Ruficoccus amylovorans: one gene and its partner. The protein of the gene in region 2 interacts with the protein of the main gene of each other region in a pairwise test. Links are inferred from orthologs where the notes say so. Each region holds a gene or a part of one and is shown on either strand. Other genes may lie near its edges.

Evidence for each region.
Region 1: the proteins of ligA (region 2) and leuS interact in binary tests that used the Escherichia coli proteins (3 or more experiments, as listed by UniProt). The link is inferred for Ruficoccus amylovorans from one-to-one orthologs.

What each region holds. Positions count from the first base shown.
Region 1 is NZ_JACHVB010000014.1:34,221-37,616, reverse strand. What follows is about bases 109-3,278. They hold leuS (leucine--tRNA ligase), read left to right. Parts: upstream 109-471; coding sequence 472-3,078; downstream 3,079-3,278. Other genes in these bases: H5P28_RS04700 (FecR family protein), read left to right, coding at 3,075-3,278; H5P28_RS04710 (trypsin-like peptidase domain-containing protein), read right to left, coding at 109-328. Also shown: more of H5P28_RS04710, read right to left, coding at 1-108; more of H5P28_RS04700, read left to right, coding at 3,279-3,396.
Region 2 is NZ_JACHVB010000064.1:69,297-72,498, forward strand. Bases 85-3,060 are described here. They hold ligA (NAD-dependent DNA ligase LigA), read right to left. Parts: upstream 2,590-3,060; coding sequence 580-2,589; downstream 85-579. Other genes in these bases: H5P28_RS18950 (DUF975 family protein), read right to left, coding at 85-563; H5P28_RS18960 (VanZ family protein), read right to left, coding at 2,628-3,060. Also shown: more of H5P28_RS18950, read right to left, coding at 1-84; more of H5P28_RS18960, read right to left, coding at 3,061-3,074; H5P28_RS18965 (hypothetical protein), read left to right, coding at 3,100-3,202. UniProt on the Escherichia coli protein: DNA ligase that catalyzes the formation of phosphodiester linkages between 5'-phosphoryl and 3'-hydroxyl groups in double-stranded DNA using NAD as a coenzyme and as the energy source for the reaction.

The DNA of each region.
Region 1 (3,396 bases), on a different replicon or contig from region 2:
GGTCCGTCCAGTGGTCCCAGCCAACCAACTCGGCATCGACACGTTCGAGGTTGTTGAGCGTGACCATGATGCGCTCGGCGTAGGGGTTGACGACGTGGGCGTTGGTCAGGATGTGGCCCTCGCGCGTCATAATCACCCCCGAGCCGACGCCGTGCTGGGTCCGCTTGGCCCCCTCGTCAAAGGTCGTCTCCCACACATCGAGCCGGACCACCGCGTCAAGCAGGCGCTGAAAGCCCGGTTCGATGTCGTCCACGGCGGTCGAGACGCGTTCGCGATCCCGCGTGGCGAAGCGGGGCGTGATCGCGTGCAGGGCCGGGGCCGCCAACAAGCATGCGAACAAAACAGAGAGAACCGGGGCAAAAATCCGCATGCCCTACCCCTAGCCGTTTTCGCCCCCCTGTCACGGCCAAACCGACATGGGCTTGACCATCCGGGGGCGGAGCGGCTATTTCTTCCCGTTTTTACAAAGACATGGCAACACGTTGCGACAGCTACGACTTCTCCCTGATCGAGCGCCACTGGCAGGACTTCTGGGCGGACAACAAAACCTTTTACGCGGAAGACTTCGCGGACAAGCCCACCTGGTACGTGCTGGACATGTTCCCCTACCCCTCGGGCGCGGGCCTGCACATCGGCCACCCCGAGGGCTACACCGCCACCGACGCCCTCAAGCGCTTCAAGAAGGCCCAGGGCCACAACGTCCTGCACCCGATGGGCTGGGACGCCTTTGGCCTGCCCACCGAGCAGTACGCGATCAAAACAGGCGAACAGCCCGCCGTCGTGACCAAGCGCAACATCGCCCGCTTTAAGGAGCAGCTCCGCGCCATTGGTCTGACCTACGACTGGGACCGCGAGGTCAACACCACCGACCCGCACTACTTCCGCTGGACGCAGTGGATTTTCCTAAAGCTCTTCAAAAAGGGCCTCGCCTACGTGGACGAGAAGCCCGTGTGGTTCTGCCCCGAGCTGGGCACCGTCCTGGCCAACGAGGAAGTCCTCAACACGCCTGAAGGCCCCCGCAGCGAACGCGGGAGCTTCCCCGTCGAGCGCCGTCCGCTGCGCCAGTGGGTCCTGCGTATCACCGCCTACGCCGACAAGCTCCTCGACGGCCTCAAGGACGTCAACTGGCCCGACTCCACCAAGCGCCTCCAGTCGAACTGGATCGGCCGCTCCGAAGGGGCCGAGGTCACCTTCTCGCTGGACGGCTTCGACGACACGCTGACCGTTTTCACCACCCGCCCGGACACGCTCTTCGGGGCCACCTACATGGTCGTCGCCCCCGAGCACCCGCTGCTTTCCAAAATCACCGCCGACGACAAGCGCGAAGCGGTTGAGAGCTACGTCCGCAAAGCCGCCAACAAGTCCGACCTCGAACGCGCCGAGCTGTCCAAGGAAAAGACCGGCGTCTTCACCGGCTGCCACGCCATCAACCCGGTCAACGGCGAAAAAATCCCCGTCTGGGTCGCCGACTACGTGCTCATGAGCTACGGCACCGGCGCGATCATGGCCGTCCCCGCCCACGACGAGCGCGACTTCGCCTTTGCGAAGGAGTTTGGGTTAAAAATCGTTCAGGTCATTTCGGATGAGACTCACACAGAGGCACAGAGGCACGGAGGCGAACTCACCGAGGCTTACACCGGCGACGGAAAATTAATCAACTCCGGCCTGCTTGACGGCCTGGATGTCACCGCCGCGAAAAAGAAGATCACCGACAAACTCGCGTCCGAAAACCGCGGCAAGGCCACGGTCAACTTCAAGCTGCGCGACTGGCTCTTCTCGCGCCAGCGCTACTGGGGCGAGCCCTTCCCCATCGTCTGGGTCTCCGAGGCCGATTACGCCACAGTTGCCTCCGGGGCGGCCTTCGCGGGCCTGCTGCCCGAGGAGCCGGTGACTTGCACGATGGACGGGAAAAAGTGGTTTGCCGTGCCGCTGCCCGAGAGTGCCCTGCCACTCACGTTGCCCGAGACCGAGAGCTATCAGCCCTCGCCCGACGGGCAAAGCCCGCTGGCCAACATCCCCGAGTGGCTGGAGGTCGCCATCGACCCGGCGACAGGCAACGTCACGGCACGCAAGGAACTTTCCGATACAAGCGGGCTGGTCGAGGGTCTGCGCGAAACCAACACCATGCCCCAATGGGCGGGCTCGTGCTGGTACTACCTGCGCTACATCGACCCGAAGAACGCCGAGGCGCTCATCGACCCGAAGAAGGAAGACTACTGGGGCATGCCCGACCTCTACGTGGGCGGCGCGGAGCACGCCGTCTTGCACCTGCTTTACGCGCGTTTCTGGCACCGCTTCCTCTACGACGAGGGCGTGCTCAAGACGCCTGAGCCCTTCACCGAGCTTTTCCACCAGGGGATCATTCTCGGTGAAGACGGCGAAAAGATGTCCAAGAGCCGGGGCAACGTCGTCAACCCCGACGACATCATCGCCCAGTACGGCGCGGACAGCCTGCGGCTTTACCTGATGTTCCTCGGGCCGCTGGAGGCGATGAAGCCCTGGAACACGCAGGGCATCGAGGGCGTGGTGCGCTTCCTCAGAAAGCTCTGGCGCGAAGTCATCGCCGAGGACGGCTCTGTCGCCGCCCGCGTGGACGACACCCCCGAATCGCCGGAGACCCTGCGCGTCCTGCACGAGACGATCAAAAAGGTCACCGCCGACTACACCGCGCTGGGCTTCAACACCGCCATCTCGCAGCTAATGATCTGCCTGAACGCCATCTCCAAGGCCGGGCGCATGAACCGCGAGACCGCCAAGACCTTTATCCAGCTTCTGGCCCCGCTGGCCCCGCACCTGTGCGAAGAGCTATGGGAACGCCTCGGCGGCGCGGCCGGGGGCGTCTCCGCCGCCCCGTGGCCCGTCTGCGACGAGTCGTTGCTGGTCAACGACACGGTCAAAATCATCGTCCAGGTCAACGGCAAGCTGCGCGGCGAACTGGAAGTGTCCAAGGACCTGGCCAAGGAGGACATCCTCGCGCAAGCCAAGGGCCTGGAGCGCGTGCTGGCGCAGACCGAGGGCAAGACCGTGGTGAAAGAGATTTACGTGCCGGGCAAAATCGTCAATCTGGTCGTGAAATGAGCCGCCGCCCCGCCCTCCGCTTTTTCTGCCTGCTCGGACTCGCCCTGCTCTGCGGCGCGGGTCTGCGGGCCGACGAAACACGCGGGGGCATCGCCTTCGTCAAGGGCCTCTCCGGCAGTCTCACCGCCGACGGGCGCGACCTGTCCAAGCACGAATCCTTCGACCCGGTGGGCCAGACCATCGTCAGCGGCCCCAGCGGTCGCTCCTGCCTGGTCTTTTCCAACCGCATGGCCCTCGTGCTCGAACCGGACACCACACTGAACGTGGTCAAGTTCAGGCAGGCCCTGCCGGATGGCTCCGCCGCCACCACCGACAACG
Region 2 (3,202 bases):
AGCAGGTAGGTGAGAAAGGTTTTCAGGAAAATGGGGAAGGCGGAAAAAAGCTGGTCGGTCTTGGGCTCGCCGCCGCGCGTGTACGTCAGCCAGAAGCGCATGGCTCCGACCTCCAGCACACCGAAGAGGACAGAGTTGATCAGGCCCCCGATGTAGGGAATGATCTGGATGCCGATATAAACCAGCCCGTAGATCAGGCAAAAGCCAATCCCGGTGCTCCAGCGGCCACTCATCATGTCGCTGGCCAGAGACATAAGGGCGCGGGCGTTGGCCCCGGCGGGAACCTCAAAGCTGGTCGGCGGCGGCAGTCCCCGGTCCTGCGGGATGCCTTGGCCGTAGCCGGGGCGGGCCGACGGGGTATCCACGATGGGCGGAAGGTCGCCGAGGGTTTGAGCGGCGGGAAACTTCTCGGCCAGGGGGGTCCGGGAGGCGGGTTGCCATTCGTTCATCCCGGCCCGCCACACGAGGGTGTCGGCGGTGACGATGCCCTGCTCGATCAGGCGTTCGATTTCGGACGGCGAAACCGGGCCGTGCTGGCGGTTGTAGATGGCGTAGTACCACATGGCGGCGTGGGGAGGGTCAGGGGTTAATCAACTTGAGGAAAGCGTCTTCGTCGATGATCTCGACGCCGAGCTTGCGGGCTTTTTCCAGCTTACTGCCGGCGGATTCCCCGGCCAGCACATAGTCGGTTTTTTTACTCACGCTGGAGCTGGTTTTGCCCCCGGCTTTTTCGATCCGGGCCGTGGCCTCGTCGCGGCTCAGGGTGGGCAGGGTGCCGGTGAGGACGACGGTCTTGCCGGTGAGCGGTGTTTCGGTCCCGGCCTCGGCGGGCGGCTCCTCTTCTATGCGCAGGCCGTGCGCGATGAGGCGGTTGACCAGGTCGAGTTGGGCCTCGTCCTCGAAAAACGTGCGGATGCTCGCGGCCACGATGCCGCCGATGCCGTCCACCTCCTCCAGCTCCTCGGCGCTGGCCCGCATGATGGCAGGTAGCCCGTGGAAGTGTGCCACGAGGTCCTTGGCCGACTGCGCCCCGACGTTGGGGATGCCCAGGGCGTGAACGAGCCGCCAAACTTCCTTGTCGCGGCTGGCGGCGATGGCGGCGACGAGGTTTTCGGAGGACTTTTGGGCGAACTTCTCCAGCGGGAGCAGTTCCTCGACCGTGAGGGTGTAGAGGTCGGCGGGGTCGCGGACGAGCCCCTGCGTAACCAGTTGGTCAACGACGGCTTCGCCCAGGTTTTCGATGTCGAGACAGGGCTTGCTGGCGAAGTGCTTGAGCTTGCGGCGGATGAGCGCGGGGTCGTCCCGGCCCTTGAGCCGCCAGAAGGCCTGGCCGGGTACGCGTTCGGCGTCGATGCCCTTTTCCTGGAGGAAGGCGGCGAAGTCGAAAGGCTGGCTGTCGGCAGGGCGCTTGTCGGTGACGACACGCAGAACCTGCGGGATGATTTCCCCGGCCTTCTGCACGACGACGGTGTCGCCGGGGCGGATGTCCTTGCGGGCGATTTCGTCCTCGTTGTGGAGAGTGGCGCGGGAGACGGTCGTTCCGGCGAGCTGGACGGGGCTCAGGTAAGCCACCGGGGTGACGGCCCCGGTGCGGCCGATTTGCACGTCGATTTTTTCCAGCAGGGTTTCGGCCTGCTCGGCGGCGAACTTGTAGGCGATGGCCCAGCGGGGGGATTTGGCGGTGGCTCCGGCCTCGGCCTGGAGCGCGAAGTCGTCGAGCTTGATGACCGCGCCGTCGGTCTCGTAGGTGAACTCATGCCGGAGTGTATCCAGTTTTTCGATACAGGCCCAAGCCTCGTCAATGCCTTCGGCGGTCCAGTACCTTTCCAGCGTGGGCAAGCCCCAGCCCCTGACCGCCTGGTGGAACTCGCTCTGTTTGCCGAAGCGGCGCGGCTGGCAGAAGCCCAGCCCGTAGAGGACGATCTCCAGCCGTCGCCCGCCGACGCCGGCCAGTTGCTTGACCGTGCCGGCGGTGAGATTGCGCGGGTTGGCGAAGAGGGGGAGTTGCTTTTCCTCGCGTTCGGTGTTGATGCGCTGGAACTCGGTCAGGGTCATGTAAAGCTCGCCGCGAATCTCGACGATCTCGGGCCATTGATCGCCCGCGAGCCGGTCGGGAAGTGCGGGGACGCCCTCGCGGACGTTGGCGGTGATGTCGTCGCCCTCAACGCCGTTGCCGCGCGTGACGGCGCGCACGAGGCGGCCCTGCTCATAGGTCAGGCAGACGGCCACGCCGTCGATCTTCGGCTCGACCACGTAGCCCAGCTCGCGGTCGGGGAAAATGCGCCGCAGGCGTGCGTCGAATTCGCGTAGTTCGCTCTCGTTGTAAGTGTTGTCAAGCGACATCATGCGCTCGCGGTGCTTGACCTTGGCAAAGCCCTCGGTGCGGTCGTCACCGACGTGGCGAGTGGGGGAGGTGTCGGTGGACAGCTCGGGGAACTCGGCTTCGAGCGCGGCCAGTTCGCGCTTGAGCGCGTCGTATTCCTGATCCTCGATTTCGAGGGTGCCTTGGCGGTAGTAGAGCTCGTCGTGGCGGGCGAGTGTGTCGCGCAGTTCGCGGATGCGGCGGGTGGCCTCGGACTTGTCCATCATACAGTCACGAGCATGGGAAGCGCGGCGGGCGGAGCAAGCTAAGAGCGCAGGGGCTCGGTGAGTGGCCCGGGCGCGGAGCGGGGAATGGGTCGCCATTCGAGGACGCGCCGGTAAAGCCCCCAATAGCGGTAGACGAAAGTCGCGACGAATGCCCCGACGGCGTCGGCCAGCAAGTCCCAGCCGTCCATCGTACGGTTGGGGTTCATGCCCTGATGCAGTTCATCGGAAAGACCGAAGGCGATGGTCAGGCCGACAGCCCAAGCCATTTTTCGATGAGGAGCCATCCCGTCGGGAAGCGCACGGAAAACCGCGGTAGCGAGCAGCCCGAAGACCAGAATGTGAGCGAGCTTGTCGATCTGAATAATGCCGGGGACGATCTCGGGTGGCACGCTGCCGCCGGAAAGCAGAGAGATACTGGCCACCAATGCGATGACGAGGAGCCAGCGCAGGAAAAAGGGTTGCTGCCGTGGAGTTTTCACGCTCATTTCTTTTTCTTACGATTTGTTTTTCATGGCAATGTTCCTTCAGCCTGGCTCGCGGTGTTGCGCCTCGGAGAATTTCTTCCGGCCCGCTGGTTTGGCAGATCGCCTGATTGTCGTCCTCGCCCTGATGC